DNA from 3 places in the Kutzneria viridogrisea DSM 43870 genome. Region 1 is predicted to be linked to each of the others. Evidence: riboswitches for the same ligand, from Rfam matches in the RefSeq annotation. Region 1 holds a riboswitch; each other region holds the start of a gene.
What was found. A riboswitch is a leader RNA that binds a small molecule or an ion and turns the genes downstream of it on or off. The one in region 1 is predicted to bind glycine.

Region 1 (10,464 bases):
TGCGCGGTGTGCAGGTACCACTGGACGAGCCGGTACACGGCAGCGCGCCGCTCCGCCTCGGTCTCCTCGTCCTCGGCCCGCTCCGCGGCGTAGACCCGGACCAGGTCGTGCAGCCGGTACCGGTCCCGGCCGACCTCCTCGATCAGGTGGCCACCGGCCAGCCCGTCGAGCACCCTGCGGATCACCGGCACCGGGCGGCCGGTCAGCGCCGCCGCCGCTGCCGTGCTGATGTCCGGCCCCGGGTGCAGGCCGAGCAGCCGGAACGTGCGCGTCGCCTCCGGCTTGCACGCGTGATAGGACCAGGAGAACACCCCGCGCACCGCGGTGGACTCGTCGTCGGGTGCGGACAGCACGTCCAGCCGGTCCTGCTCGATGGACAGGGACTCGACCAGGTCGTCCACGGTCAGGTGCCTGCGGTCGGCCAGGTTCGAGGCCACGATGCGCAGCGCCAGCGGCAGGTGCCCGCAGCGGGCCACCAGCGCGGACACCGCGGCGGGCTCGGCGGCCACCCGCTGCGCGCCGATGCTGTGTTCCAGCAGGGAGACCGACTCCGCCTCGGACAGCACACCCAGGGTGATCCGGTGCGCGCCGTCGCGGGCCACCAGCCCGCCCAGCCGGTTGCGGCTGGTCACCAGCACCACGCAGCTGGCCGAGCCGGGCAGCAGCGAGCGCACCTGGTCGGTGCTGGCCGCGTTGTCCAGCAGCACCAGCATCTTCTTGCCCGCCACCATGCTGCGGAACATGCCCGCCTGCTCGTCCGGGTCGGTGGAGACCTGCTGGGCGTCCACCCCCAGCCCGCGCAGCAGCTGCCCCAGCGCGTCCCCCGGCACCAGCGGCGGCTGCTGCGGGTCGAACCCGCGCAGGTTCACGTAGAGCTGGCCGTCCGGGAAGCGCTCGGCGATCCGGTGCGCGAAGTGCACCGCCAGCGCCGTCTTGCCGATGCCGCCCGAGCCGTCGATGGCCGCGATCCGCACCACGTTGTCGTCCCCGGCCAGGAACTGCTCCAGCTGGACCAGTTCCGCCTCGCGGCCGGTGAAGCCGCCCATGTCGTGCGGCAGCTGGGCGGGCACCACACGGCGCGTGGTCACCCGCTCGGTGGGACGGGGCGTCGAGGTGCCGCTGAGCGCCGCCTCGTTGGTCAGGATCCGCTCGTGCAGCCCGCGCAGCTCGGGACCGGGCTCGACGCCCAGCTCCTCGGCCAGGTGCCGACGGGTCTCCCCGTAGACCTCCAGCGCCTCGGCCTGCCGCCCGCTGCGGTACAGGGCGGTCATCAGCAGGCCGCGCAGCTGCTCGCGCAGCGGGTGCTCGTGCACGATCCGGGACAGCTCGGCGACGACCTCCGCGTCCCGGCCGGTGCGCAGCATCAGCTCGGCGCGCTGCTCCAGCGCCGTCAGGTACATCTCGGTGAGGCGGGTCCGCTCGAACTCCGAGAACGGTCCGGGTATGCCCGACAGCGGGGTGCCCCGCCACAGGTTGACCGCGGCCTCCACGTTGCGCAGCGCCGTGTCCACGTCGTCACTGGTGGCCGCCAGCCTGGTGCGGCGCAGGTGCTGTTCGAAGGCCACCAGGTCCAGCTGCCCGTCGGCCAGCCGCAGCACGTAGCCCGAGCCCGCGTTGGCCAGCACCTTGGCCGGTGCCCGGTGCGTGCGGTCCGGCTCCAGCGCCCGCCGCAGGCCCGCCACGTAGGTGTGCACACTGCCCTCTGCGCTGACCGGCGCCTGCTCGCCCCACAGCCCGTCGATCAGTTCGCCCCTGGCCACCGGCCTGCCCACCCGGCTGGCCAGCACCGCCAGGACCGCCCGCTGGCGTGGCGCACCCAGGTCCAGTTCCACCTCGCCGTTCCAGGCGCGGACCGGCCCCAGCACTTCGACCCTGATGAGGCCGTTGGCTCCCTGTGGGTGCATCCAGGCTCCTCTCCCACCACCAGTGTGGCTGGTTCGGAGCCCTTCTGTCTGTGCGGCTGGCCCATTCCGAGTGGTGTCGAATGGGCGGGACGGCTGTTCGGAGCAGACATGGGATGTTCAACGTGAGAGCGCGAACACCGCTGGTACGGGTGGTCATCCCGCTGAAACCGCAGGCCCAGGTCGTCTCGCGTGCCGCGGGCTGTGAGAGCGCTCGCACATTCATGATCGACTACTGGGAACTCCTTACGGATCCCTTGCGCTCGAAGAAATTTTCTGGGAAGTCGATCACATTGGCCTGTAAACGTTTACTTCATGACGATTCCTCGTGTTCGGCACCCAGGTAAAGCGAATCGAATTCGTCTTTACTGATGAATGACAACAGTGTCATGAAGGTGCCGTTCACTGCGTTCAACGCAGTGAACGGCACCTTCATGACCAGGCGGAACCGCGCTCTACAGCGTCGGGTAGAGCGGGAACTTCTCGGTCAGCACGGTCACGCGGCCGCGCAGTTCCTCGCGCAGTTCCTCGCCGAACTCCGGGGCGAGCGCGCGGGCGAGGATGTCGGCGACCTCGCGGAACGCCTCGTCGTCGAAGCCGCGGGCGGCCAGCGCGGGGGTGCCGATGCGCAGGCCGGAGGTGACCATCGGCGGCCTCGGGTCGAAGGGCACCGCGTTGCGGTTCACGGTGATGCCGATCTCGTGCAGCCGGTCCTCGGCCTGCTGCCCGTCCAGCTCGGACTTGCGCAGGTCGAGCAGCACCAGGTGGACCTGGGTGCCGCCGGTGAGCACGGTGGCGCCAGCCGCGGCCACGTCGTCACCGAGCAGGCGCTCGGCGAGGATGCGCGCACCGGTCAGGGTGCGCAGCTGGCGCTCGCGGAACGCCTCGCTGGCGGCGACCTTGAAGGCCACGGCCTTGGCGGCGATCACGTGCTCCAGCGGGCCGCCCTGCTGGCCGGGGAACACCGCCGAGTTGATCTTCTTGGCCAGCTCCTGGCGGCACAGGATGACACCGCCGCGCGGACCGCCCAGGGTCTTGTGCGTGGTCGTGGTGACGATGTCGGCGTGCGGCACCGGGTTCGGGTGCAGCCCGGCGGCCACCAGCCCGGCGAAGTGGGCCATGTCCACCATCAGGTAGGCGCCCACCTCGTCGGCGATGCGCCGGAACGCCGCGAAGTCCAGCTGGCGCGGGTACGCCGACCAGCCCGCCACGATCATCTTCGGCTTGTGCTCGCGGGCCAGCCGCTCCACCTCGGCCATGTCGACCTGGTAGTCGGACTCCCGCACGTGGTAGGCGACCACGTTGTACAGCTTGCCGGAGAAGTTGATCCGCATGCCGTGCGTCAGGTGCCCGCCGTGCGCCAGGTCCAGGCCCAGGATGGTGTCCCCGGGGTTGAGCAGCGCGAACATGGCGGCGGCGTTGGCCTGCGCCCCGGAGTGTGGCTGCACGTTGGCGTGCTCGGCGCCGAACAGCGCCTTCACCCGGTCGATCGCCAGCTGCTCGATGACGTCCACGTGCTCGCAGCCGCCGTAGTACCGGCGCCCCGGGTAGCCCTCGGCGTACTTGTTGGTCAGCACCGAGCCCTGCGCCTGGAGCACCGCCAGCGGGGCGAAGTTCTCCGAGGCGATCATCTCCAGGGTGCCGCGCTGGCGGCCCAGTTCGGCGTCGATGGCCGAGGCGACCTCGGGGTCGAGCTCGCCAAGCGGGGTGGTCAGCTCGGGCGGGGTCATTCCGCGGCCTCCTCGATCAGCGCGGCGTACTCGTCGGAGCTGAGCAGGCCGTCCTGGCTCTCCTCGGCGCGCACTGTGAACAGCCAGCCGTCGCCGAACGGGTCGGTGTTGACCACGGCGGGGTCGTCGGCGACCTTGTCGTTGACGGCCACGACCTCACCGGTGACCGGGGCGAACAGGTCGCTGACGGACTTGGTGGACTCCAGCTCCCCGCAGGGCTCGCCCGCGGTGACGGCGGAGCCGACCTCGGGCAGCTGCACGTACACGATGTCGCCGAGCGACTCGGCGGCGAACGCGGTGATGCCGACCTTGGTGAGCCCGTCGGTGACCGACACCCACTCGTGCTCGGCGGTGTACTCCAGGTGTTCGGGAACGGCGGTCATCAGTTGTGCACCCTTTCAGGCGGATCGGCGGTAGAACGGCAGCGCCACGACCTCGACGGGGGACATGGTGCCCCTGATGTCGACGGCCAGCGCGGATCCCGGTTCGGCGCGTTCGGTGTCGACGTAGGCCATGGCCACGGCGTGTCCCAGGGTCGGCGACGGGGCGCCACTGGTGACCACACCCAGCTCGGCACCGGACTCGGGATCGACAACACGGTAGCCGTGCCTTGGCGCCCGGCGACCCGGTGCCACCAGGCCGACCAGGCTCCGGCTCGGCGTGGACTTGGCGGCCACCTCCAGCGCGGCCCTGCCCACGAAGTCACCCGGCTTGTCCAGCTTCACCACCCGGCCAAGACCCGCGTCGTACGGGGTCAGCTCGGCGGTCAGCTCGTTGCCGTACAGCGGCATGCCCGCCTCCAGCCGCAGGCTGTCCCGGCAGGACAGGCCGCAGGGCACGACCCGGCCCGTCTCGTGCAGCGCCGTCCACACCGCCTGCGCCGAGTCCGGGGCCACGAACAGTTCGAAGCCGTCCTCGCCGGTGTAGCCGGTGCGCGCGAGCAGCACGTCCACGCCCGCGACGGTGGTCGGGTACGAGGCGTAGTAGCGCACGGTGGACAGGTCGGTGGGGGTCAGCGCGGCCAGGATCCCGGCGGAGTCCGGGCCCTGCACGGCCAGCAGGGCGTAGCCGGTGGACTCGTCGCGGACCTCGGTGTCGAACCCGGCACCGCGGGTGATCAGCGCCTCGGCGACGACGGTGGCGTTGCCCGCGTTCGCGACGACCAGGTACTCGTGCTCACCGGTGCGGTAGACGATCAGGTCGTCCAGGATGCCGCCGTTCTCGGCGCAGATCATCGTGTAGCGGGCCTTGCCCACGGCGATCGCCGAGGCGTGGCCGACCAGGGCGTAGTCCAGGGCGGCACCGGCCTGCGGGCCGCTGAGCACGATCTCGCCCATGTGCGTGAGGTCGAACAGACCCGCGCTGCCGCGGACCGCGTTGTGCTCGGCGAGGTCGCCCTCGTAGCGCAGCGGCATCTGCCAGCCTGCGAAGTCGGTGAACTTCGCGCCGAGCTTCTCGTGCACGTCGTGCAGCGGTGTGCGCCTGGTCACGGCGTCCGCGGAACTCATGGAGACCCCTCGCTGTCGGAGTGAGCCTCCCCCTCTGTCATGGGCCTGAGAGTTTCGCCGCGCGAGCGGCTTTCACCTTCGGCGAGGTGCGAGCACCTGCTTTTCAGAGTCGCCTGGTCCGAGCGGTGTGGGTGCCTGAGAGATTCCGGGGAGGGATTGCTCCTTCGGCGCCTGCCCGGCTTCGGCAGGACTCTCCCGCACGGCGTCAACGGCGCGAGCGTGAAGTTGTCGGTCTTGCGGGGGGCAACGGTATGTGGCCGCGCCCCGCAGCGTCAACCACGGCGAAGCCCCTGGTTCCAGGCGCCCCTCCGCGCCTGGAACCAGGGGCTTCGACCGATCTCTAGATCACACCCGCGCGCATCGCATAGGCCACGGCGTGCGGCCGGTTGCGCAGGCCCAGCCTGCTCATCACGGCGTACACCACGTTCTTCACGGTCCGTTCCGAGTACGACAGCTTGGTGGCGATCTGGGCGGTGTCCCAGCCCTCGGCCATCAGCCGCAGCACGTCGATCTCCCTGGGTGCCAGCCCCGAGGCGGTCAGGCCGTTGGGGCGCAGCACCTCCTTGTGCAGCCGCTCCACCTGTGACAGCAGCGAGCCGAGCAGCGTCGGCGGCATGTCGCCCATGCCACGCTTGGCCGCCAGCACCGCGTGCACCAGTCGGTCGCCACTGGCGGCGGCCTTGGGCAGCACCCCGACCACACCGCACTCCACAGCGGTGAGCAGGTCGGCGTCGTTGAAGCGGTCGGTCACCAGCACGATCTTGACTGAACCCTGGTCAGCGGTCCTGCGCAGCAGACTCATCACATCGGCGTTCACGGTGTCCACGCACACCACGAGCACGTGTGCCTCGGACAACCGGCTCGCCGGGACGACCTGCACCTCGCTACGGGCACGCAGGTAGCTGATGGCCCCAGCCAGCGTGATCGGATCGCCCGCATGCACGGCCACCCACACTCTGTCCATCTGCTTCCTCCTCGACGGTGATCCCCCGGGTACACAGCGTGCAACCGCTCTCTTCAGAGGATCTTCACGCCGCCTCCACGCCATGTAGACCGGCGCTGACCTGCGTGTTCGCTCCACGTTGCGCCGCATCGGCCCGGCGCAAGGGGTAATCGGGCACAGAGTTTGCCCGTCCGTCGAAACCTTCAGCTTCCCGCCAGCCAGAGACCTGTTGACCAGCAATTGGCTGTCGTACCCTTGCACAATTGCATTTGCCTCGGGGAGGAGGATCGCCAGGTGCTCGTCGCGGATGCCGTGATCGTGTCCGATGCCCCGCCCCAGGTCGATTCCACGCCGCTGCGCACCGCGCTGGCCGCACTCGCCGGGCAACTGCCCGACGACCTGCTCTGCACCGCACGCCGCTGGCTCGCCGAGGGCCGCACCACCGAGGTGGCCAGGTCCGTGGCCTTCGCCGCCGTCCACCAGCGGGTACCGCTGACCGAGACCAACCAGGACGCACTGGTCCGCGCCCTGCTGTCGGCGGGCGAGGACCCCGTTGCCCTGCGCGGGCTCGCCCCCGCCGACCACCCGCCCGCACTGCCCTACACCTTCGGGCTGGGCGGCTGGTCCGCCGAGGACACGGTGGACGACGCCGCCGTGGCCGCGGTGAGCGGCGAGCCCGGCGCGGAGGGCCTGTGGCGGGCGTGGCGCGCACCGATCGACGGCGCCCCGTGGCCCGAGCCCAAGCGGGTCTACCTGGTGCAGGCCGCCGAGGAGACCGACCTGGTGGCGCTGACCGCACGCGCGCAGCGGGCCATCTGCGCGGCCGGCGAACCGCACCCGCAGGTGGAGATCTACTGCTACGGGGAACAGCTCCCCGCCTATCAGTACACCGTCCGGCGCAACGGTGAGCTGCTCTGGGTGCGCCCTGCCTGAACTGGGCCAGGTTTTTGCCCAGTCATCCCCGCTTGGCTATCCCGTGGTGACCAGCGACACTGTTCACTGGGGGTACGTCCCCGGTGACCCGTATGGCGGGCCGCCGGGCTGGGAGGACGCTGGATGGCCGAGGGCCTGGGCACGGTTTCAGGTGTGGGAGTGGGGATCAGGGTCGCGCTGCTGGGACCCGTTCGTGGCTGGGCCGCGGAGCGCGAGCTGGAGCTGGGCGCACCGATGCAGCGCGCGCTGTTCGGTCTGCTGGCGGTCAACGCCAACCGGATGGTGCCGCGCTCGGAGCTGATCTTCTCGCTGTGGGGTGAGCAGGCTCCGGCCAGTGCCGAGGGCAGCGTGCACACCTACGTGGCTGGTCTGCGCAGAACGCTGGAGCCCAACCGGACCCAGCGCGCGCCGTCCACGGTGCTGATCAGCACCGGGGCGGGCTACCTGCTGCGGATGAACGAGGAGCTGCTCGACGTCACGGCCTTCGCGGCGCACCGCGAGCGGGCGAGGTCGCTGCGGGCCGAGGGCAGGCAGACCGAGGCGGTCGCCGAGCTGGACCGGGCCGTGGCCCTGTGGCAGGGCACCCCGTTCGACGGACTGGCCTGCCCCTACGTGGACAGCGAGCGGGCCAGGCTCAGCGAGCTGCGGTTGCAGGTCGTGGACGAGCGCGCGGAGCTGATGCTGGCGTTGGGCCGCCACCACGACCTGGCCGCCGAGCTGCCCGGGGTGGTCCGCGAGCACCCGCTGGGTGAGCGGCTGCGCTGGCTGCTCATGCTCACCCTGTACCGGTGCGGGCGGCAGGCCGACGCGCTGGAGGTCTACCAGGACGTGCGCCGGGTGCTGGCCGAGGACCTGGGCGTGGAGCCCTCCGCCGAACTGCGCCAGCTGCACGCCCAGATCCTGCGCAACGACCCGGGGCTGGCCGCCCCGCGCGCCGTGGGCGGGCAGTTGACTGCGGGCGCGGTGGTACCGGCGCAGCTGCCGCACGACGTGCCGGGCTTCACCGGGCGTGAGGCGGAGCTGACCCAGTTGACCGAGCTGCTGGACGAGGCGGGCCGCGGGGTGCTGATCACCGCGGTGGACGGCTCGGGCGGTATCGGCAAGACCGCGCTGGCGGTGCACTTCGCACACCGGGTGAGCCCGCGTTTCCCGGAGGGCCAGCTCTACGTGAACCTGCGCGGGTTCGACCCGAGGCTGCCCCCGCTGATGCCCACCGACGCGCTGGGCTACCTGCTGCGCGGCCTCGGTGTGCCGCCCAGGCAGGTGCCCGCCGACCTGGACGACCAGGTCGGCATGTACCGCAGCCTGGTCGCGGGCCGGCGCATCCTCGTGGTGCTGGACAACGCGGCGACCACCGACCAGGTGCGCCCGTTGCTGCCCGGGGACGGGTCCTGCGCGGTGATCGTGACCAGCCGCAACAGGCTGAGCGGGCTGGTGGCCCGCGACGGGGCCAGGCGGATCACCCTGGACCTGCTCAGCACCGAGGAGTCCCTGCGGCTGATGGCCGCCATGCTGGGGCCAGGCCGGGTCAACGCCGAGCCGGACGCGGCCGAGCAGCTGGTGCGGCTGTGTGGCTACCTGCCGCTGGCGCTGCGCATCGCGGGCGACCGGGCGGCGACCCACCCGCACCTGCTGCTGGCCGACCTGGCCGCCGAGCTGTCCGACGAGCGCGACCGGCTTGACGTGCTGGCACCGGAGGACGACGAGTCCACCGCGGTCCGGGCGGTCTTCTCCTGGTCCTACCACGCGCTCAAACCCGAGACGGCACGCGTGTTCCGCATGCTGGGGCTGCACGTGGGGCCGGAGATCAGCACCCCGGCCGCCGCGGCGCTGGCCGGCCTGTCGGTGCCGACCACCCGGCGGCTGCTCACCGACCTGACCGACCGGCACCTGCTCGACGAGGTGGACCGGGACCGGTACCGGCTGCACGACCTGCTGCGGGTCTACGCCGCCGAGGAGGTGCTGCACGGGGAGGACGCCCGCGACCGGGACGCGGCCGTGGACCGGATGATGGACTTCTACCTCTACACGGCGGACAACGCGGACAACGCGCTGCGCGGCCAGGACTGCGACATGCCGGTGGGCAACCCGCCGCCGGAGTGCCGTCCGCTGACCTTCGACGGCTACCTGGCGGCCTTGCAGTGGTTCGACGTGGACGGGGTGAACCTGTTCGCGCTGGACCGGCTCGCCGCGCAGACCTGGCGGGACCTGACCGTGTGGCGGTTCGGCGTGGTGCTGTGGGAGTACATGCGCCTGCGCCGCGACTGGGAGCGGATCATCGAGGTGTCCGAGTACTCCATGGCCGCGGCCCGCCGCATGGGCGACTCGGTGGGCGAGGCGCTGTCGCTGAGCTCGATCGGGGCCTCCTACGTGCACCTGGGCCGCCCACAGGAGGCGATGGAGCACGTGCGCCGTATGCCCGCGGTGCGCTACGGGCCGGAGGACGCGCACCGCGAGATGTCCACGCTGAGCAACCTGGCCGAGGCGTACCGAGGGGCGCAGCGCCACGACGCGGCGGTCCGCTGCTACGAGCGCGCGCTGGTGCTGGCCAGGCAGACCGGCAGTTCGTGGCACGAGGGGGACCTGCTGCGCGGGCTCGGCGAGACCCGGCTGGCCGTCGGCGACCTGGCCGAGGCGCTGGCCTGCTGCACGCCCTCGCTGGAGATCTTCCGCGAGCTGGGGGACCTGTACGCGCAGAACGTGGTGCTACAGGACCTCGGTGCGATCCAGTTGGCGATGGGCGGGCACCGCGAGGCGGCCCGGCACTACGCGGACGCCGTGACCCTGGCCCGCCGGATCGACCACCGGCACGCCGTGGACCAGGCCCTTGCCGGCCTGCGCACCGCCGAGTCCCTGACCACCTGACCGCGAGTCCCGCCCACAGGCACGCGAGTCCCGTTCTCCGGAGCGGGACTCACGTGCTGGAGGGCGGGACTCGCGGGTGGGTGTGGGGTGGGTCGTCAGACGGTGATGCCGCGGGCGTTCAGCCAGGGCACGGGGTTGATCTTCTTGCCGGACGGGTCCCAGACCTCGAAGTGCAGGTGCACGCCGGTGGACTCGCCCCGGTTGCCCATGCGCGCGATCTGGTCGCCCGCGCGGACGTGCTGGCCCACGTGCACGGAGAACGTGTCCATGTGCCCGTAGACGTTGATCGTGCCGTCGGCGAGCTGGATACGCACCCACAGGCCGAAGCCGCTGGCGGGGCCCGCGTCGATGACCACGCCGTCGGCGGCGGCCACGATCGGCGTGTCCATCGCGTTGGCGATGTCGATGCCGTAGTGGAACACGCCCCAGCGGCCACCGAAGCCGGAGGAGAAGGTGCCCTGTGCGGGCTTGACGAACAGCGGTCGCCGTGCCTCGGCCTCACGGGCCGCCTGGGCGGCCAGCCGGTCGGCGGTGATCTTCTCGTTGGCCGCGAGCTTCTGCGCCTCGGCAGCCGCGTCGGTGGT
Region 2 (10,464 bases), 4.8 Mb from region 1:
GCTCTCCCGGGGGGCGGGGCGACGCGGTCCGGGGCGAGTTGCCCAGTGACCTTTACCGTCAGATGACAGTCTGCCGTCCCCGCGCGCTCCGGGCAGCACGCCAAACGAACCCGCGTCATGGCAGCCCAGCGGCCACACCATCCGCGAAACGAAACCCGGATCGGATCCACGGTTCTCGTCCGGGCCCCGCGTGCCGACCTCGAGCCACTGCCCACGCCAGCGCCACCTGTGCCGGAAGTCCTCTTCGGGCAGGTCCTCGAGCGAGGAGAACCTTCCGGCGGGAAGCCCTTACCGCAGAACAGGATGCGCGCGACCGGGAGGCGAGGGAACTACCCCAGGGGGCTCTCCGCTGCCAGGCTGGAGCGCGCCACGAACGGGAAGTCCTTGCTCGCCAACACCATCGCGCCGACACCGAGCCTGCTCGCCTGACATCCGTGTGCGGAGAACACCGCCCTGGACTGCGCCACTCTGACCCTGCCCATTGGACTGGGCGCACCCGGCAACGGGCACCTTCGGGCTGGCACGCACTGCCCTGCTGTACCGCCCAAGGGCTAGCGGGACGGAGCAAGCCCGCTCCGGGACATTGTTATTGCGCAAAGCAATCAGCGGTCAACGGTGTGTTACGACATTCGTGTGGACCGAGCCCAATGTCCTGCACGTCGACGGAGGCCCTGGCGATGCTGATGCCTTCACCGCCGCCGTCGTGAGGAGTGCACGTGCCCAGCGGTCAGGACCAACCCAGGGACGAGAAGGGAAGATGGGTCAAGGGATCTACGGCGGGGACGGTCGTCGGGGCGGCTGTGGTGGCCGGACTGGTCGCCACGGCGAGCGGCGCCGGGACCAGTGCCTCCATCGGGTCCGCGCTGGACGCCGGGGCGAGCGCGCGGTCGGGTTCGGGCAACACCGCGAAGAGCCGGGACGCCGCGGGCCGCGGGGACCGGCTCACCGCCTGGGAACGGGCTGGCCTCAAGGAGATCAAGAGGCAGGTCACCCATCAGCTCCGCTGTGGTGTCCAGTCCACCGGTGCGGTCCAGCGGTACTTCCTGGGACATCCCTGTGACAAGCTCGACCAGTTGCTCTTCCTCGTCAGTGACGGTCAGGGCAACGACATCCTCGGATCGGTCGTGTGGGTCACGATGCCCTCAACCGCGTCGGCCGCTGAGTTAAAGTCCATTGAGGACGTTGGCGGCAGCGGTGACGTGACCCAGTTCGGCACCGAGGCACTGGCGCTGGGCGGCATCAAGTTCACGGGAATGCACTACGCGTCCCGCTCCGACGGGCGGCTCATGGTTGTCGCGGAGACCGAGCCGGTGCACGGCAGTCCGTCGGACGCGCTGCTCAAGGACGTGGCGACCATCGCGGATCTGTTGCCCCCGTTGTGACCGCGTGCGCGGTCCTCCCAGGATCCGCCGCGTCCTCATCGCGAGTCGCGGGACAGTCCACGGCTCAGGTACTGGATTGTGCGCGTGGCAGTGTCGAAGGCGTCGGGATTCCCGGTTCGAGGAGATCCCACCATGTCCTGCTTCTTCGACCCTGCCACGGCACCGCGACCACGGTGGTCAACTGGCAGCCGCCGCACGGGGTTGCCCGGTCGATCGCGGTTGGACCGCGGCCTCAGCGACCGCGCGGACACCGTGATCACCCTGTTCCGCGCCGGAGCCACCCCGCCGCCGCGACCGACCTGGTGGTGGCGCGCACCGGTCAGGGCGTGCACGACCCGCAGGAGGCCCTGCTCATCGCCGGTCAGCCGCACGGCCTGCTGACCAGGCCGCTGCCCGGTGGCGGCGCGGCGATGGTGGCGCAGGACTGCACCGAGGCGGACCGGACAGACACCGCGTTCCTCCAGTACGTCCTCGGGGCACCGCGGTCATCGCCGCGCTGGTGGCACTGGTGAGCTGGCTGGTGCTGGGGCGGGCGCTGCGCCCTGGACGAACTGGTCCGGGGGTTGGTCGAGCTGGCCACCGACCTGCCCGCCGCGGCCGAGGACTCCGCGCAGCGGTTCCGGCACCGCACCGGCCGCACCGTCACCGTCATGGCCACCGACCCGGTCCCGGTGCTGGCCCGGCCGCGCGCGTCGCGGCGTTGAGATGCCGAGATCACCTGGCTGGAGTCGAGTTCGGCGAGGAATTCTCGCCTGCCATTGGTGTGCTGGCCATTTACCCGGCATGCCGGGCCGTCGCCCCACGGCAATCGAATCGTGGCCACTTCGTGCCAACTCGCACAACACCTCGCCGGGTGTTGGTGGAGTCCGTCGTCGACCGCCCTGATCTGTCCGCGAGAATTCCGCCGTGCTCGTCGAATCAACACCTGGAGATGTGGCGCGCATCACACTTACTGTACGGTGTTGGCGGAGCGGCGCGGCAGTGGTCCGGTTCGGCGCCCCAGAGGTCTGTCGCGCTGGGTCCGCGACTCCAATGGGTGCTCGAACTGCTCAACGGGCGGCCTCAGCCTGGCCCGGTAGATCACGATCTCGGTACGGTGGGGCCCGTGGAGCGGCGGTGCGTGCGGACCTGATGGGATTCTCGTCCTCTACGCTCGCCCAATCCGGTGATCAGCAGGCAGAAGGAAGGCTCGTTAGGTGGTTCCCGAGCAACTGAAGTACACCCCCGAGCACGAGTGGGTGGTCCTGGTCGGTGAGTCAGTGGTGCGCATCGGCATCACCGACTACGCCCAGAACCAGCTCGGGGACGTGGTGTTCGTCCAGCTACCGGAGGTCGGCGAGCGGGTGACCGCGGGCCAGACCCTGGGTGAGGTGGAGTCCACCAAGAGCGTCTCGGACATCTTCGCGCCGCTGGCCGGTGAGGTCACCGCGCGCAACGACGAGCTGGACGGCAGCCCCGAACTGATCAACACCGATGCCTACGGCGCGGGCTGGATGGTCGAGCTGCGGCTGGACGACGCGAGCGCGCTCGACGAGCTGCTGGACGGTGCGGGCTACAGGGAACTGGTGGACCAGGGCTGATGTCGATCTTTCAGAAGCTGTTCGGCTGGATGGGGAGCCGCTCCCGGCGCGATCAGTCCGGCACGGTAGGTTTGAGCGGTCCCGAAGGATCCACCAGCAGGAGGCGAGCTCAGGTGAGCACGAACGACGGGCCCGGTGTTCCGCCGGAGCAGTCCCCGGAGCGGACCACGATCTTCCGGGCCGACTTCCTCGCCGACGCCGAGGGCGTCGAGGCCCCGGTCCAGGAACCGGCTGTCGCCGGTGTCGACGCACTGCCTGCCGGGTCGGCCCTGCTGGTCGTCAAGCGCGGCCCCAACGCGGGTTCCCGGTTCCTGCTCGACCAGGACACCACCAGCGCGGGTCGGCACCCCGACAGCGACATCTTCCTCGACGACGTCACGGTCTCCCGCCGTCACGCCGAGTTCCGCCGTGAGGGCGGCGAGTTCCTGGTGATCGACGTGGGCAGCCTGAACGGCACCTACGTCAACCGGGAGCCGGTGGACCACGCGGTGCTGGCCAACGGCGACGAGGTGCAGATCGGCAAGTTCCGCCTGGTGTTCCTCACCGGCCCGGGTTCCGGGGGCCAGGGGGCGCAGTGACCTCGGCCGGGCGGCCACAGCGCGATGGGTTGAGCATCGGGGCGGTGCTGACGCAGCTCCGCCCCGAGTTCCCCGACGTGACCATCTCCAAGATCCGTTTCTTGGAGTCGGAAGGCTTGGTCCGCCCGGCGAGGACACCCTCGGGTTACCGCCAGTTCACCGAGGCCGACGTCGCTCGGCTGAGGTTCGTGCTGGCGGCCCAGCGGGACCAGTACCTCCCGCTGAAGGTGATCAAGGAGCAGTTGGACGCCGCGGACGGCTCAGCCCAGCCGCGGCCGTTGCGGGCACTGCGCGAGGGCGACGGCCTGCCCATCCCCGAGGACTTCGCAGGCGGCCACGAGGTGCGGATGACCCGTGAGGAGCTGTTCGCCGAGACCGGCGTGGACGCGCGCATGCTGTCCGAGCTGGAAACCTATGGCCTGGTCCGGCCCGGTGCCGCCGGGTTCTACGACGCCGACGCCGCGCAGTTGGTGCGCACCGCCGTCGCGTTGACCGGCTTCGGTGTTGAACCCCGTCACCTGCGGGCCTTCCGCGCCTCGGCGGACCGGGAGATCGGTCTGCTCCAGCAGATCGTCGCCCCGCTCTACCGCCAGCGTGACCCCGACGCCCGCCAGCGCGCCGACGAGGTCGTGCGCGAGCTGGCCTCGCTCTCGGTGGCACTGCACGTACTCCTGGTCAAGACCGGGCTGCGAGGGGCCGTCGGTGGGTGACCTGGTGATCTTGGCAACTGTATTACAGGCGAGCGTCGTGCCCGCATGGCGGGTAGCGTCGGATCACACGGTGGGGGATCCTCGTGAGTACGGGGACGCCACGGTCGTGCACTGAGGGAGGCGAGACCCGATGAGTGAGATGCGCGTTGTCGGCGTCCGGGTGGAGCTGCCCGCGAACAGCCCGATCCTGCTGCTGCGTGAAGCCAACGGCGACCGCTACCTGCCGATCTGGATCGGTCAGGCCGAGGCCACGGCGATCGCGATCGAACTGCAGGGTGTGCGGCCCGCACGACCGCTCACCCACGACCTGCTCAAGGACGTGATCGGCGCACTGGGCAGGCAGTTGCAGCAGGTCCGCATCACCGACCTGCAGGAAGGCACCTACTTCGCCGAGTTGGTCTTCGAGGGCGACATCCGCGTCTCCGCGCGCCCCAGCGACTCGGTGGCGCTGGCACTGCGCGTGGGCGTGCCGGTGCACGCCGAGGAGGCCGTGCTCGCCGAGGCCGGGCTGATCATCCCGGACGAGCAGGAGGACGAGGTCGAGAAGTTCCGGGAGTTCCTGGACTCGATCTCCCCAGAGGACTTCCGCGGCGCCGATACGTGACCCGCTGCGCTCTTGGCGATCCTCCGGATCGCGGCGTCTCCGCTTAGGTCCAGAGACCGGTGCGAAGACGCGGCCCCCGGGGCTGGCGGAGTGTGGTGCCCTCGCTCGTGACTGGTCTCTTTTGACTGCTGGACAGACGCGGTCGGCCTGACTCGGGGCGGTCCAGAGACCGGCGCGGAGACGGTGCCCGCTGCGCTCTTGGCGATCCTCCGGATCGCGGCGGGGCCCCCGAGGCTGGCGCTCCTGGCGGGGTGGGTGGGCTCCCGACTTTTGGGGGCTGTCGGGGTGGGGTGTGCTGGTTAGGCTGGCCGACCGCCATCGTCTAGCGAGAGGTCAGCAACCCATGCGCAGGAGCCGGGTCCTCGCCATCGCCACGCTCGCCATCGCACTGAGCGTGACCGGAGTCGTGTCCGCCAGCGCCGCACCCGCCACGGTCCAGTCGGGGCAGGCGGCCACGGCCGCGGCCGCCGACACGGCCTGCACCTACACCAAGGCGGTGCCCGCCGACCGGTTCAAGGGCATCCCGGTGTTCGACGCCGCCAAGGCCGCCAAGCCGTACACGGCCAGACTGCACACCAGCCAGGGCGAGATCGCCTTCCAGGCCCTCACCGACAAGGCCCCGTGCACGACCTTCTCCTTCCGCTTCCTCGCCGAGCACGCCTACTTCGACCGCACGCACTGCCACCGGCTGACCACCCAGCGGATCTACGTGTTGCAGTGCGGTGACCCGACCGGCACCGGCAGCGGCGGCCCCGGCTACTCCTTCCCCGACGAGAACCTGACCGGGGCGACCTACCCGGCGGGCACGGTGGCCATGGCCAACGCGGGCCCGAACACCAACGGCAGCCAGTTCTTCTTCGTCTGGCAGGACACCAAGCTGTCCCCGGCCTACACCCCGTTCGGCCGGGTCACCGCGGGCATGGACGTGCTGCGCAAGATCGCCGCGGCCGGTGAGGACGACCAGAACAATCCCGGGGACGGCTTCCCGAACCTCTCGGTGCGCTTCCGGCACGTGTCGATCTCGTCTCGGTGATCTTGAGGAAAGAGTTTTCCCGGTACTGGTTGACAGGGAAAACTCTTTCCTCACTCTCCGTAGATCGCTTCATCGATTCGGGGAAGCTCCACTGCGGAGCGTCACCATCAAGTCGACATTGAGGGTTTGGCCTCCCGCGCGTCGCGTTGACCCGTCCCATGGCCCGACTTACCGTCAGGGAGGAGTCGGGCGCGCGTCGTGGTCAGCCACCAGTGCGTCCCGTGTCGTCGCCGGTCGTCAGACCGGGCGAGGGGAGGCAGTCGTGGTCGAGCAGAGCCTCGACAATGAGGGGCCCAGCAGGGCCGCAGCCGGCGAGCAGGGTGCCCTGTTCCCGGACGCCTCGCTGCCCGACGAGATGGTCGGCTACCGCGGCCCCGCGGCCTGCCAGATCGCCGGTATCACCTACCGGCAGCTGGACTACTGGGCGCGCACCGGCCTGGTCGCGCCCACCGTGCGCAGCGCGCACGGCTCGGGCAGCCAGCGGCTGTACTCCTTCAAGGACCTGTTGGTGCTCAAGGTGGTCAAGCGGCTGCTGGACACCGGGGTCTCCCTGCAGAACATCCGGGTCGCCGTGGACCACCTGCGCCGCAGGGGAGTGCGCGACCTGGCCAGGATCACGCTGTTCAGCGATGGTACGACCGTGTACGAGTGCACGTCCCCGGAAGAGGTCGTGGACCTGCTCCAGGGCGGGCAGGGCGTGTTCGGCATCGCGGTCAGCGGGGCCATGCGCGAGATCAGCGGCACGATCCACGAGTTCCAGGCCGAACGGGCCGACGGGGTCGTCGAGGAGCTGGAGCCGCTGTCCCAGGACGAGCTCTCGCACCGCAGGCGCGCCCGCCGCACCGGCTGACTCACGGTGTTCGCTAGTCGTAACACTCGCGGGGTAGGCTTGCCCCGCAAGTCGTAAACCCCGTGCGGGAGAGTTCGGGCCGGTAGCCAGCCGGTTCGGCGCCGAAGGAGCAACCCCTCCCCGGAACCTCTCAGGCGGCCAGGACCGCACGGGTGAGACGCCTCTGGAAAGCGGGTCGGCCTCGTGCCGGCCCCGCCGACGGTGCAAGCCCGCTCGCGGGTGAAGCTCTCAGGCGCCCGTAGCCGGGCGGGGACAGAGGGGGAGGGCAACGGCAGCACACACCCGTGTGCGGCCTGTGCCCTGTACCCGGAGGCCCTGAATGACGATGGACCGCATCCCGCTCGCAGCGCTGGAGCACGGCACCCCCTTCGCCGACCGACACGTGGGACCGCGCCCCGCAGAGCTGGCCAAGATCCTCGACGTGATCGGCGTCGGCTCGCTGGAGGAACTGGCCCAGCGCGCGGTGCCCGCGGGCATCCGCGGCGGCGACGTGGCCCTGAACCTGCCCGCGCCGGCCACCGAGACCGAGGCGCTGGCCGAGCTGCGCGCGCTGGCCGACCGCAACAACCCGCTGGTGCAGATGATCGGCCTGGGCTACTACGGCACGGTCACGCCCGGGGTCATCCTGCGCAACGTGCTGGAGAGCCCGGCCTGGTACACCGCCTACACCCCGTACCAGCCGGAGATCTCCCAGGGCAGGCTCGAGGCGCTGCTCAACTTCCAGACGATGGTCGCCGACCTGACCGGGCTGCCGGTGGCCAACGCCTCCATGCTCGACGAGTCCACCGCGGCGGCCGAGGCGATGACCCTGGTGCGCCGCGCGGGCCGGTCCAAGTCCAGCCGCTTCGTGGTCGACGCCGACACCCTGCCGCAGACCATCGCGGTGATCGAGACCAGGGCCGAGCCGCTGGGCATCGAGGTGGTCGTGGCCGACCTGTCCCAGGGCATCGAGGGCCTGGGCCTGGGCGGGGACTTCTTCGGCGTGCTGCTGTCCTACCCCGGCGCCAGCGGCGTGGTCCGCGACCAGGAGGCGCTGATCGCCGAGGTGCACCAGGCCGGTGCCGCCGCGGTGGTCGCCGCCGACCTGCTCGCGCTGACCCTGCTGCGCGCCCCCGGTGAGATCGGCGCCGACGTGGTGGTCGGCACCAGCCAGCGCTTCGGCGTGCCGATGGGCTTCGGCGGCCCGCACGCCGGGTACATGGCGGTGCGCCAGGGCTTCGAGCGCCAGCTGCCGGGCCGCCTGGTGGGGGTGAGCGAGGACGCCGACGGCAACCGCGCCTACCGGCTCGCGTTGCAGACCCGCGAGCAGCACATCCGCCGGGAGAAGGCCACCAGCAACATCTGTACCGCCCAGGTGCTGCTCGCGGTGATCGCCTCCATGTACGCGGTCTACCACGGGCCGGAGGGGCTGCGCGGCATCGCCGAGCGCGCGCACCGCATGGCCACCGTGCTGGCGGCCGGGCTGTCCGAGGGCGGCGTGACCGTGGTGCACGGCGAGTTCTTCGACACCGTGCTGGCCGAGGTGCCCGGTGGCGCCGAGCAGGTCGTGGCCAGGGCCCGCGAGCTGGGCGTGAACCTGCGCCTGGTGGATGCCGACCACGTGGGCGTGGCCTGTGACGAGCTGACCACCCGCGCGCACCTCGCGCTGGTGTGGCAGGCGTTCGGCGTCACGGTGCCCGACGTGGACGCCCTGGACAACGACACCGCCGACGCCGTGCCGGTCGCGCTGCGCCGCACCTCGGAGTACCTGACCCACCCGGTGTTCCACCAGCACCGCTCCGAGACCGCGCTGCTGCGCTACCTGCGCTCGCTGTCGGACAAGGACGTGGCGCTGGACCGCAGCATGATCCCGCTGGGCTCCTGCACCATGAAGCTCAACGCCACCACGGAGATGGAGTCCATCACCTGGCCGGAGATCTCCCAGCTGCACCCGTTCGCCCCGGCCGCCGACGCCGAGGGCCTGCTCAGCATCGTCACCGACCTGGAGCACTGGCTGGCCGAGATCACCGGCTACGACGCGGTGAGCATCCAGCCCAACGCGGGCAGCCAGGGCGAGTTCGCCGGTCTGCTGGCGATCCGCGCCTACCACCGCTCGCAGGGCCACGGTGAGCGCGACGTCTGCCTGATCCCGGCCAGCGCGCACGGCACCAACGCGGCCTCGGCCGTCATGGCGGGCATGCGCGTGATCGTGGTCCGCTGCGACGACAAGGGCAACATCGACCTGGAGCACCTGCGGTCCACTGTGGACGCCCACCGGGACGACCTGGCCGCGATCATGATCACCTACCCGTCCACGCACGGGGTGTACGAGGACACCGTGCGCGAGGTATGCGGGCTGGTGCACGACGCGGGCGGCCAGGTGTACGTGGACGGTGCGAACCTCAACGCGCTGATCGGCCTTGCCCAGTACGGCAAGTTCGGCTCGGACGTCTCACACCTGAACCTGCACAAGACCTTCTGCATCCCGCACGGCGGCGGCGGCCCCGGCGTCGGCCCGATCGGCGTGCGCGCGCACCTTGCGCCGTTCCTGCCCAACCACCCGCTGCAGCCCACCGCGGGCCCGGCCACCGGTGTCGGCCCGATCAGCGGTGCGCCCTGGGGCAGCGCCTCGATCCTGCCGATCTCCTGGGCCTACGTGCGCATGATGGGCGCCGAGGGCCTGCGCCGGGCCACGCTGACCGCGGTCGCCGCGGCCAACTACATCGCCCGCAGGCTGGACGAGCACTTCCCGGTGCTCTACGTGGGCGAGGGCGGCTTCGTCGCCCACGAGTGCATCCTCGACCTGCGGCCGATCACCAAGGCCACCGGCGTCACCGTGGACGACGTGGCCAAGCGGCTGGCCGACTACGGGCTGCACGCGCCGACCATGTCCTTCCCGGTGGCGGGCACGCTCATGGTGGAGCCCACCGAGAGCGAGGACCTGGCCGAGATGGACCGCTTCTGCGAGGCCATGATCGCCATCAAGCGGGAGATCGACCGGGTCGGCTCGGGCGAGTGGTCGGTGGAGGACAACCCGCTGCGCAACGCCCCGCACACCGCGGCCTGCCTGACCGAGCAGGAGTGGCAGCACCCCTACACCCGGCACGAGGCCGTGTTCCCGGCCGGGGTCGGCGCGACGAAGATCTGGCCGCCGGTGCGCCGCATCGACGGGGCCAAGGGCGACCGCAACCTGGTCTGCTCCTGCCCCCCGCTGGAGGCCTACCAGTCCTGACCCGGACGCCATGAAAGTGCCGTTCCTCGCACTCAGTGCGAGGAACGGCACTTTCATGGCACCGAGTTAGGGGGCCAGGACCGGGAAGTAGGTCTGGACGGCCCCGGTGGCCGGGTCGTAGTACCCGGCCAGTTCCAGGTCACGCCACAGGCCGGACCAGGCGCCGGTCTGCTCGTCGTAGCGGGCCTCGGCGCTGTGCCACGCGCCGGTGGCGGCCTCCTGCACCTCCTGTGCCGACCAGTCGGGTGGGAAGTGGGTGCGGTCCACGAGCGCCGGACGGCCGCCGGTGGGCGGGGTGCGGTGCGTGGTCATCCGGCCCACCGCCGGGTACCCGTCCGGGCGGGCCAGCGCGGGGTCGGCGGCGGAGTTGAGCAGGAAGGCGCGCAGCCCGGAGAGCACGGGCCAGAACAGGGCCTCGGGCACGGGCAGCGGCTGCCACCGGTCGTACAGGCTGCCGATGAGCACCCCAGCGGGCTGGAAGTCGATCCAGCAGCCGTTGCCGTTGACGGTCTCCCT
Region 3 (10,464 bases), 310 kb from region 1:
CTGTTCCGCGCGCCGAGCCTGGAGCGCGACGTGGCGACGAGCATGGCCGAGGCCATGCTCGCCCGCAAGTACTTCTCGCACGGCCCCCAGGCGTACTCACAGGCCATCGCGCAGGCTCTCGGGCAGTCCGACCCGGTGACCGCGGACATCGAACCGCCGTACGGCGAGAACGAGGTCCGCGCCTTCCTCCAGCTCGTGCACGAAGAACTCGACAAGCAGAAGCCCTGGCCGGCACCGGTCGACCAGTGAGGGTGTTGGTCGCGGCGGCGTTCGCCGCCGCGACCAACGGGTCGGCAGCGTCGCAAGAAGTGAGATGAGCGCGAGGCGTCGGGCACCAGCTCGGTCTGGCGATCGGACGCCGCTTCGCCAGGGAGGATTTCATCCTCGCCCTCATCGCATGCGATCAGGCAACAAGGTTGCCTTCGACGATCCGTGCTTGAAGTAGGCGGTCCAGCCCCGCAGCACCTGGTTGAGTTGGCGCAGCAGGACATCGAGCGCCAGGTTCACGTCCTGCCAGCACAAGCAACAAGCTGACTCTCGCGAGCGAGGAACGATCATGACCACGGCCGGCGGCACCGGGACAGGGCGAGAAAGCACGCCTTGACCCGGCACCACCGTCCGCAGGATCGGCTTCGTGTCGGGATGACGCAGGGGTCTGGACGGACCAAGATCAGGTCATCGCCAGGCCGTCAGACTTCGCGCAGTGGCGAGAAGTGCCGAGTGGCAACGAAAAAGGTCGCCGCAGGTCGGAGGCAGTGATCAGCACTCGATCACGTTGACGGCCAGGCCGCCGCGCGCGGTCTCCTTGTACTTGTCCTTCATGTCCCGGCCGGTCTCGCGCATCGTCTTGATGACCTTGTCCAGGGACACGAAGTGGGCGCCGTCCCCGCGCAGTGCCATGCGTGCGGCGGTGATGGCCTTGATGGAGGCCAGCGCGTTGCGCTCGATGCACGGGATCTGCACCAGGCCGCCGATCGGGTCGCAGGTCAGGCCGAGGTTGTGCTCCATGGCGATCTCGGCGGCGTTCTCCACCTGCTCGGGGGTGCCGCCCAGCACCTCGGCGAGCCCGGCTGCGGCCATGGAACAGGCCGAGCCGACCTCGCCCTGGCAGCCCACCTCGGCACCGGAGATGGAAGCGTTTTCCTTGAACAGCACACCAACGGCGCCCGCCGCGAGCAGGAACCGGACCACTCCGTCCTCGTTGGCGCCGGGCACGAACCGGGCGTAGTAGTGCAGCACGGCGGGCACGATCCCGGCGGCGCCGTTGGTGGGGGCGGTGACGACCCGCCCGCCCGCCGCGTTCTCCTCGTTGACGGCCAGGGCGAACAGGGTCACCCAGTCCATGACGCGCAGCGGGTCGGTGGTGAAGTGCTCGCTGGACAGCCCGCGCCTCAGGTCGGCGGCCCTGCGCCGGACCTTGAGCCCGCCGGGCAGCACGCCCTCCACGGTGCAGCCGCGCTCCACGCAGTCCTGCATGACCTGCCAGATGTGCAGCAGCCCGGACCGGACCTCGGACTCCTCGCGCCAGGCCAACTCGTTGGCCAGCATGATGTCGCTGATGGACAGGCCGGTTTCCCGTGTCCTGGCGAGCAGTTCGTCCCCGGTGGTGAACGGGTGCGCGAGCGGGGTGCTGTCGGGCTTGATCCGGTCGGTGCCGCTGGCGGTCTCGTCCACGATGAAGCCGCCGCCGACGGAGTAGTACACGGCGCTGTCCAGCTCGGTGCCATCGGCGTCCAGCGCGGCGAAGCTCATGCCGTTGGGGTGCAAGGGCAACTGCTTGCGCCGGTGCATGACCAGGTCGGTGTCCTCGACGAACTCGATCGGCCGCTGCCCGCCCAGGGTGAGCCTGCGGTCGCGGCGGATCTCGGCGACCCGGTCGTCGGCGTTGCTGGGGTCGCACAGCTCGGGCTGTTCCCCCTCCAGGCCCAGCATGACGGCCTTGGGGCTGCCGTGCCCGTGCCCGGTGGCGCCCAGCGAGCCGAACAGCTGCGCGTGTACCCGGGTGGTCCGGTCGAACAACCCGGCCTCGCGCAGCCGCCGCACGAACATGCTCGCGGCGCGCATCGGCCCCACGGTGTGCGAGCTGGACGGCCCGATCCCCACGGAGAACAGGTCGAACACGCTGATGGCCATACGGTCACTCCACGGTGCGGTGGTCGGGTCGGGTCCCGAACCAGGTCAGTCGGTTGGCTCCCCCTCTGTCATGGGACCTGAGAGCTTCACCGCCACGACCGCGACAGCTTGCACCGTGGGTGGGCGTGCACGACCGCGCACACTCTTTCCAGAGTCGCCTCGCCCGGCCGGTCTTGTTGCCTGAGAGTGTGCGGGGAGTGCTTGCTCCTTCGGCGCCCCGGCGTGAACCGAGAGCTCTCCCGACCGGGCTGTGCACCACGCGACGAACGCGGGTACTCGGCCTGTTTGGAGTTGTTGACGCCCACTGTAGGTGACCGGAAGTGTTGGCGGCACGAGCGTGAAGGAGAGCTAATGCGGTTCGGCGCCAACTACACCCCGTCCCAGCAGTGGTGGCACGCCTGGCTGGACTTCGACCCGGGATCGATCAGCAAGGACCTGGACGACCTCGCCGGGCTGGGCCTGGACCACGTGCGGGTCTTCCCGATCTGGCCGGTGTTCCAGCCGAACCGGGGCGTGGTGCGGGAGCGGGCGGTCGAGCAACTGCTGGAGCTGGTCCGGCTGGCGGCGGCGGCCGGGCTGGACGTCTCCGTGGACGGCATCCAGGGCCACCTGTCCAGTTTTGACTTCTACCCCTCGTGGACGCAGACCTGGCACCAGCGCAACGTCTTCACCGACCCCGACGTGCTGGCGGGCCAGGCGCTGCTGCTGCGCACCCTGGCCACGGCCCTGCGCGGGGAGCCGAACTACCTGGGCATGACCCTGGGCAACGAGATGAACAACCTCGTGCCGCACAACCCCTGCACCCCCGAGCAGGTGGACGCGTGGATCGACCACCTGCTGGCGGTCTGCGCCCAGGCCGACCCGGACCACCCGCACTGCCATTCCGCCTTCGACGACGCCTGGTACGTGGACGGCCACCCGTTCACCCCGCAGGCCAGCGCGCGCAAGGGCGCCATGACCACCGTGCACCCGTGGGTGTTCAGCCTGGACTGCGCGCGCCGCTACGGCCCGCTGTCCACTGAGGTCACCCACCTCGCCGAGTACGGCACGGAACTGGCCAGGGCCTACGGCGAGGTCGGCCGGGTGATCTGGGTGCAGGAGCTGGGCGCCCCCGACCCGCACATCCCGGTCGCGGACGCCCCGGAATACGCCGCGCAAACGCTTGCCAACGTCACGACCTGCGCCGACGTCTGGGGCGTGACCTGGTGGTGCTCGCACGACGTGGACCGCCGGTTCGTGGACTACCCGGTGCTGGAGTACGGCCTGGGCCTGCTGCGCACCGATGGCAGCCGCAAGCCGCTGGCCGAGACGGTGAGCCGGGCGGTGCGCGAACTGCGGAGCACGCCGCCACAGCCCGCCGTGCGCAAGACGGCACTGGTCTTCGAGGGCGGCGGGCTGGACTCGCGGCGCGAGTCGGGGCCGGGCGGGGCGTTCTTCGAGGCCTGGATGCGGCTGGCCGCGCAGGGCGTGCGAGTGGCCACCGTACTGGCGGACAGGTCGGATGATTCCGCCTACCTGGCAGCCCGGGGCATCACGGAACTGGTCCAGTTGGGCGACGTCACCTGACGGGTTGACAGCGTGAGGTAGGCCACAACAGGATTCAGTCATCCGATGAATCGCCGCGCGCAGGAGGCTCAATGCCGACCTATCCACGCCGGAACGTCCTGGGCATGGCACTGGGAGCGACAGTGCTGGCCACGGTTTCGGGCACGGGCACCGCGTTCGCCAGCGCAGCACCGGCCACCACGGTGCCCGACCCGGTCCCCGTACCGCTCGACGGCTACTTCGACAACGATGGCATCGACTCCATCGCGCTCCACGACGGCAACTTCGACGGCTCGGGCTACACCTACCCGGCCGAGGTGTTCGCGGCCGGGCGGATCGTGGTCGACGGGGTGCCCTACCAGTTCCCCTCCTCTGCGCCCGGGGCGAAGAACAACGTGGTCGCCATGGGCCAGCGGATCACGCTGCCCAAGGGCCGCTACACCTCGGCGATGCTGCTGGTGTCCTGCTCGTACGGGGCGGCGGGCGGGCCGGCCACCGTGCACTACGCGGACGGCACGACCACGCAGGCGAGCCTGTCGGGGTCCGACTGGTACGGGGCGCGCGGCTCGCTGACCGCGCCGTACCGGTACGCCGCGGACGGCAGCAAGGACCTGAACCCGGTGTCGATCGACTCCGCGCAGCTGTGGCTGGACGCGGGGCGCGACGCGGTGGCGATCACGTTGCCCACGACCAATCCCGCGCAGGCCAACAAGTCCAGCCTGCACGTGTTCGCGCTGAGCCTGCAACCGGCCGTCACCGGCAAGGCCGTGGTCGTGCGCACGGCCAGGTCCACGACGGGCCTGCTCGGCGAGGGCGGGGCCCAGTCGGTGGAGGCCACGGTGCTGAACCTGGGCACCGAGTGGATCACCGCGGCCGACGGGCTGGCCGTGCGCGTGGACGTGCGCGGCGCGCGGACCACCGAACCGGCCACCGTGCGCTGGCTCGCGCCCGGGGAGGAGGCCCGGGTACGCATCGGCATCCGGCGTGAACACGGTGTGCGGGAAGGAACCCAGGCCACCGGCACCGTCGTGGCCTACACCAGGAACGGCACGGTGGACCAGCGCTCGACGCCACTGGTGCTCGGCGTGCCGGACTACCAGCCGGTGGACGGCTCGCTGAGCACCCACCAGTCCCCGTACTGGTTCAACGACGCCAAGTTCGGCATCTTCATCCACTGGGGCGTCTACTCCGTGCCCGCCTGGTCCCCGCCCGGCAAGCAGTACGCCGAGTGGTACTGGCAGTGGATGCAGGACCCGAACAACGCGGTTTTCCCGTACCACAAGGAAACCTACGGGGAGAACTTCAACTACGACGACTTCATCCCGCAGTTCACCGCGGAGAAGTTCGACCCTCGCTCGTGGTTGCAGCTGTTCGTGGACGCGGGCGCCAAGTACTACGTGCTGACCTCCAAGCACCACGAGGGTTTCGCGCTGTGGAACTCGAAGGTGTCCGACCGCACGGCCGCCAAGATGGGGCCGAAGCGGGACCTGGTCAAGGAGCTGTTCGAGGCGTCCCGGCGCTACACCCCGCAGCTGCACAACGGTTTGTACTTCTCCATGCCCGAGTGGTTCAACCCCGACCTGCCGTGGATGGGGCACGCCCCGCGCAACCCGTACACCGGGGCCGCGCTGCCCTACACCGGTTACAGGTCGGGGCGTGACTTCGTCAGGGACTACCAGGCCCCGCAGATGCTGGAACTGGTGCACGGCTACGACCCCGACGTGATCTGGTGCGACATCGGCGGGGCCAACGACAGCCGCCGGGTGATGGCCGAGTACTTCAACCACGCCAAGAACCGCCCGCGCGCCAAGGAAGTCACCATCAACGACCGGTCCGGCATCGGGGTGCACGACTTCACCACCCCGGAGTACGCGACGTACCCGAACACGGTGGTGGCCAAGTGGGAGGCCAGCCGGGGCCTGGACCCGCGCTCCTACGGCTACAACAAGGCCACCCCGGACAGCATGTACATGACCGCCGAGGAGGTGGTGCACACGCTGGTGGACATCGTCAGCAAGAACGGCAACTTCCTGCTGGACATCGGTCCGCGCGCGGACGGCACCATCCCGGAGATCATGCAGACCCGGTTGCGGGAGACCGGCGCCTGGCTCAAGGTCAACGGCGAGTCGATCTACGGGACCACCTACTGGGCGCGCATGGCCCAGCTCGGCGACCTGCGGTTCACCGTCAAGCCCAACGAGGCGTTCTACATCAGCTCGCTGGTCAAGCCCGGCAGCCAGCTCGTGGTCGACGCCCCGGTGCCGATCCGACCGAACGACCAGATCACCTTGCTGGGCCACAACGGGCCGCTCACCTGGACCCAGCGAGGCGGCTCGCTGGTGATCGACGTGCCCGCCGCGGCCGCCGACTCCGGCCAGCACGCCTGGGTCTTCAAGGTGACCTGGCGCTGATATGAAAGTGCCGTATGCGACATCTGATGTCGCATACGGCACTTTCAGGACTTCGGTCAGAACACGCCAGCAGTGAGCTTCTTCGTGGAGATGTACTGCTGCACGGCGTCGGTCAGCGAGGTGCTGGGCGCCTCGTTCGCAGCCCTCGGGGCGAGGGCGGTCTTGCCGTCGGCGGGCACGTTCGGGCGCGGGTCGCCCTGGCAGGTGGTGCGGGTGCCGGGCAGCACGCCGTCGACCAGGTAGCGGTCGATGATGTCCGAGGCGCAGGCGTTGCGGCTGTAGAGGCCGTGCGTGCCCTCGTCGGCCACGGACACCAGCTGGTCGCCCAGCTTGGTGGCCATCGCCGGGCCGCCGTCGTACTGGGTCTGCGAGTCACCCTCGGCCTGGATCACCAGCCCGGTCGGGTAGCCGTTGCGCTTGAGGTCGGTGACCTTGTCGGTCAGCGCGAAGTTGCGGAAGGTGCACGGGTTGGCCGCGGCCCGGCCGACCCCGTAGCCGTACGGGTACTTCTCCCGGTACAGCTTCATGTCGCTGTAGTAGATCGACAGGTCCTTGGGCCAGTCGGCCTCGCAGGTGACGGTCTGGAACACACCGCTGGTGGTCTGCGCGATGCCCAGGTCGTTGAGCAGCTTGGCGGCCTTGCCCGCGTCCACGACCGCGGCCGAGTCAGCGGCGGCGGTGCCGTCGGCGGCGGCCTTGAAGGTCTTGACCAGCTTGCCGAGGGTGTCCCACAGCGGGCGGTAGCGCGAGTTCAGGCCGACCAGCGCGTCGTAGACGGTGCGGTCCACCTTGCCGAACTGCGGGTTGGTGATCGGCTTGTCCGCCAGCTTGGCGGCCAGCGCCTCGGTGGTGGCGAACACCTCGGCCTGGGACTTGCCCAGCCCGTAGACGGAGTTGCGCTCACCCAGCCACTTGTAGAAGGCGTCGACGTTGGCGCGCATGGCCACCGCCTGCTCCTTGAACTGCTCGCGCCAGATCCAGTCCGGGCTGACCGAGGAGTCCAGCACGTTGCGGTCCAGGCTGGCCGGGAACAGGCTGCCGAAGACCGCGCCCAGGTAGGTGCCGTAGGAGAAGCCCAGGTAGTTGATCTTCTTCTCGCCGAGCACGCCGCGGATGACGTCCATGTCCCGCGCGGTGTTCGGGGTGTTGACGTACGGCCGCAGCCCGCCCGCGGCCCGCTCGCAGTCGGACTCCTCGGTCTGCGCCTGCGCGGTGAACAGCGCGAACTGCTCGTCGGTCGGCCGCGAGGGCAGGTCACCCAGCGGCGGGGTGTACTCGCACAGCAGCGGGGTCGAGCGGCCGACCCCGCGCGGGTCGAAGCCGATCAGGTCGTAGGTCTGCGCGATGGGCCGGTCGGCGAAGGCCAGCGGCATGCTCAGGCCGGAACCACCGGGACCACCGGGGTTGATCAACAGCACCCCGCGACGCTTGGCGGTGTCCTTGGCGGGCAGCTTGCTGATCGTGACCGAGATGCGCTCGTCACCGGGCTTGCGGTAGTTCATCGGCACCACCAGGGTGGCGCACTGCAACTTCGCGAGCTGGCCGTCCTTGGCGCAGGGCTCCCACTTGGGCTGCTGGCCGTAGAACTCGGCCAGACCCGCGGGCACCTTCGCGGACTCGGCCGCCAGTGCCGTGGGAGCCAGCCCCGCCATCGTGCCCACGGCGGCCATCACGCTCAGGCTTGCGCAGGCCCACCGACTCCATCTGCTTGCTGACATCGACTTCCCCTCAGGTCGTGACCGAAGCCAAGTGCGGCCGACACTAGGAGTAATCAAATGAGCGCACATCAGTCTGTCGGTGGGCGTTCGTCATACCAAAGGATTACCTGCAATTTGCTTTACGTGATACCGACTCCGCCCCGAAACCAGCCCGAAAGTACATGCAGGACTTGCGTTTTCGCAGGAAGAGCGAGGCAGGACCACCTCAGCGTCATCCCCCGAATGCACTACAACCAATGGGGGAACAGCCTCGACCTACGCCGACACCGGTTCCGCAGTGCGCACCCGGCTGGGCAGGTCCGGGAACGCGGACCGGCCGCGGTCGCCGAGCCCCTAGCCGCAGGTGAGGCAGATCAGCACCAGCACCGCGAAGCCGACGTAGCACTCGCCCGAGGCCCCGCCCAGGGCTGTGGGGAGCCCGCACAGGACCACGCCGATGACCGCGAGCCAGCTGGTGAACCCGTCGCGTCCACGTACCCCGGTGACCACGAAGGCGATGACCGCGGGAATGATCCACACCCAGTGGTGCGACCAGGACAGCGGGCACACCAGCAGTCCGGCGAAGGCGTTGACCACCAGCGCGTGGGTGTCCCCGCGCCCGGTGCATGCCCACCACGGCCAGCACCAGGACGATCGCCGCGCAGAACAGCCACACGGCCGTCTGCTGCGAGTCGGACAGGTGGCCGCGGGCGAGCAGCCCGCGGATGGAGGCGTTGCCGAGCGAGTCGAGCTTGCCGCCCCGGTCGGTCTGGAACACCGCGCTGGTCCAGTAACGCACCGAGTCCCCGGGCGCCGCGAGGAAGCCGAGCAGCACGCTGGCCGCGAAGCTCCCCCCTGCCACGAGGGCCGCCCGGCGGCCGCGCTTGACCAGAAAGTACAGCAGGAACACCAGCGGGGTCAGCTTCACCGCGGCCGCGATGCCCACGAGTAGCCCGCACGGCCAGCGTGGGGAACGCACCAGGCAGTCCAGGGCCTCGGTGGTGACGCGCGGGGGCGCGCTACGAGCGGTTGCGCGTGCGCCGAAGTGGCAGCATGGCGTCCATGGTGACGGTGCAGGGCGTTGTGGACCGCGTGGGGCCAACGCTGCTGCGAGCGGTGCTCACCGCGGCCGAGGTGCAGGGCGTGACCGACGTGGTGATCGCCGAGGGCGGGCGGCGCACGCCGACCGCCGCCGGTGACCTGGTGCTGGGCGTGGCCGCGGGCAGTCGGCGCGACGCGGTGGAGCTGGTCCGGCACTCCAGGGCGGCGGCCGGGGTCCTGCTCAAGCCCCCGCTGGCCGCCGACGAGGTGGTGCTGGCGGCGGCGCGCGAGTCCGGGGTGGCCGTGGTCGAGGTGCGCCAGGAGGCGGCCTGGGCGCAGCTGGTGTGGCTGCTGCGGGCGGTGCTGGACGCCGCGGCCGATGACGAGTCGGGCTCCGCCGACGGTGAGCCGGACCAGTTCGGCGACCTGTTCCGGCTGGCCGACGCGATCGCCGCCGTGGTGGACGCGCCGGTCACCATTGAGGACGCCAACTCCCGGGTGCTGGCCTACTCGGCCCGCCAGGACCGCACCGACCCGGCCAGGGTGTCCACCATCATGGGCCGCCGGGTGCCCGACGACGTGCTGGCCCGGTTCCGCTCGCGCGGGGTGTTCCGCCAGCTCAGCAAGGGCCGGTCGGTGATCTTCGTACCGGCGCAGCGGGACGGCACGCTGCCCCGGCTGATCGTGCCGATCCGGATGGGCGGGGAACTGCTGGGCTCCATGTGGGCGGTGGTGGACGGGGCGGTCACCGACGAGCGCTCGGCGGCCTTCGCCGACACCGGGCCGGTGGTGGCGCTGCACCTGCTGCGCAGGCGGGCCCGGGTGGACGCGGAGCGGATGCGCTCGGCGGAACTGGTCCGCGCGGTGCTGGCGGGCAACGCCGGTACCCGCACGGCAGCCGCCGAACTGGGCCTGGAGGACGCCCCGCACCGGGTGATCGCGATCGGCACCTCGGGGGTGGACGAGGCCGACGCGGAGGGCGTGCGGCTGGCCCTGTGGGAGCGGATGACCCGCGGGGTCGGGCGCCGACCCGCCGTGGCCGAGATGCACGGGGTGCTGTACGCGGTGGTGCCCGACAGCGCGGGCCAGGGCGGCTGGACCGCGCTGCGCGAGGTGCTCGCGGCGGGCGAGTCGCTGGTGGCGGCGGGCAGCCCGGTGCCGCTGGCCGAGCTGCCGGTGTCCCGGGCGCAGGCCGAGGAGACCCTGGGACTGCTGCGCACGGGCAGCACGGGCAAGCGGGTCGCCACCTACGAGGAGGTGTGGGCCCCGCTGGCGCTGCACCGGGCCGCGCAGGCCGCGCACGCCTCGGGCATCACCGAGCTCGGACCGGTGCCGGTGCTGCGCGCGCACGACGAGGCGCACGGCAGCGAGTACCTGGCGACCCTGTTCGAGTGGCTGCGCCACCCGGGCGACCCCCGTGCGGCCAGCGCGGCGCTGAGCATCCACCCCAACACCTTCCGGTACCGGATGAAGAAGCTCGGCGAACTCGCCGCGGTGGACATGGACGAACCGGACGTACGTCTTGCACTGCTCTGCCAGCTCGTGACGATCCACTGGGCCTGAGGACTGGTCTAGACCTCCAGGTCGATTGTGCTGCGAGCACAACCAGCCTGCGGAGAACTGAGTCCGCGGGCACG

Region 2: linked by a shared signal. The riboswitch ahead of gcvP (aminomethyl-transferring glycine dehydrogenase) and the one ahead of gcvT (glycine cleavage system aminomethyltransferase GcvT) in region 1 are both predicted to bind glycine.
Region 3: linked by a shared signal. The riboswitch ahead of KALB_RS38350 (L-serine ammonia-lyase) and the one ahead of gcvT (glycine cleavage system aminomethyltransferase GcvT) in region 1 are both predicted to bind glycine.

The regions. Positions count from the first base shown of each region.
Region 1 is NZ_CP007155.1:9,107,485-9,117,948, reverse strand. Features, by position in the region: gene KALB_RS39900 (AfsR/SARP family transcriptional regulator) at 1-1,904, opposite strand, end outside; gene glyA (serine hydroxymethyltransferase) at 2,357-3,631, opposite strand; gene gcvH (glycine cleavage system protein GcvH) at 3,628-4,014, opposite strand; gene gcvT (glycine cleavage system aminomethyltransferase GcvT) at 4,030-5,139, opposite strand; glycine riboswitch at 5,164-5,252, opposite strand; glycine riboswitch at 5,253-5,347, opposite strand; gene KALB_RS39880 (helix-turn-helix transcriptional regulator) at 5,480-6,103, opposite strand; gene KALB_RS39875 (hypothetical protein) at 6,377-7,015, shown strand; gene KALB_RS39870 (AfsR/SARP family transcriptional regulator) at 7,175-9,880, shown strand; gene KALB_RS39865 (M23 family metallopeptidase) at 9,976-10,464, opposite strand, start outside.
Region 2 is NZ_CP007155.1:4,082,230-4,092,693, forward strand. Features, by position in the region: gene KALB_RS18205 (helix-turn-helix domain-containing protein) at 1-49, shown strand, start outside; gene KALB_RS47620 (hypothetical protein) at 330-482, opposite strand; gene KALB_RS18210 (hypothetical protein) at 717-1,382, shown strand; gene KALB_RS44020 (hypothetical protein) at 1,688-1,894, shown strand; gene KALB_RS47625 (hypothetical protein) at 1,946-2,086, shown strand; gene gcvH (glycine cleavage system protein GcvH) at 2,579-2,962, shown strand; gene garA (glycogen accumulation regulator GarA) at 3,076-3,540, shown strand; gene ftsR (transcriptional regulator FtsR) at 3,537-4,250, shown strand; gene KALB_RS18235 (bifunctional nuclease family protein) at 4,381-4,854, shown strand; gene KALB_RS18240 (peptidylprolyl isomerase) at 5,198-5,887, shown strand; gene KALB_RS18245 (MerR family transcriptional regulator) at 6,150-6,737, shown strand; glycine riboswitch at 6,793-6,894, shown strand; gene gcvP (aminomethyl-transferring glycine dehydrogenase) at 7,063-9,948, shown strand; gene KALB_RS18255 (hypothetical protein) at 10,015-10,464, opposite strand, start outside.
Region 3 is NZ_CP007155.1:8,796,675-8,807,138, forward strand. Features, by position in the region: gene KALB_RS38345 (hypothetical protein) at 1-249, shown strand, start outside; gene KALB_RS47975 (group II intron maturase-specific domain-containing protein) at 391-507, opposite strand; gene KALB_RS38350 (L-serine ammonia-lyase) at 760-2,133, opposite strand; glycine riboswitch at 2,292-2,385, opposite strand; gene KALB_RS38355 (glycoside hydrolase 5 family protein) at 2,485-3,699, shown strand; gene KALB_RS38360 (alpha-L-fucosidase) at 3,771-6,089, shown strand; gene KALB_RS38365 (alpha/beta fold hydrolase) at 6,146-7,807, opposite strand; gene KALB_RS49675 (hypothetical protein) at 8,141-8,383, opposite strand; partial or broken gene KALB_RS50365 (glycosyltransferase 87 family protein) at 8,391-8,765, opposite strand; gene KALB_RS38375 (PucR family transcriptional regulator) at 8,849-10,390, shown strand.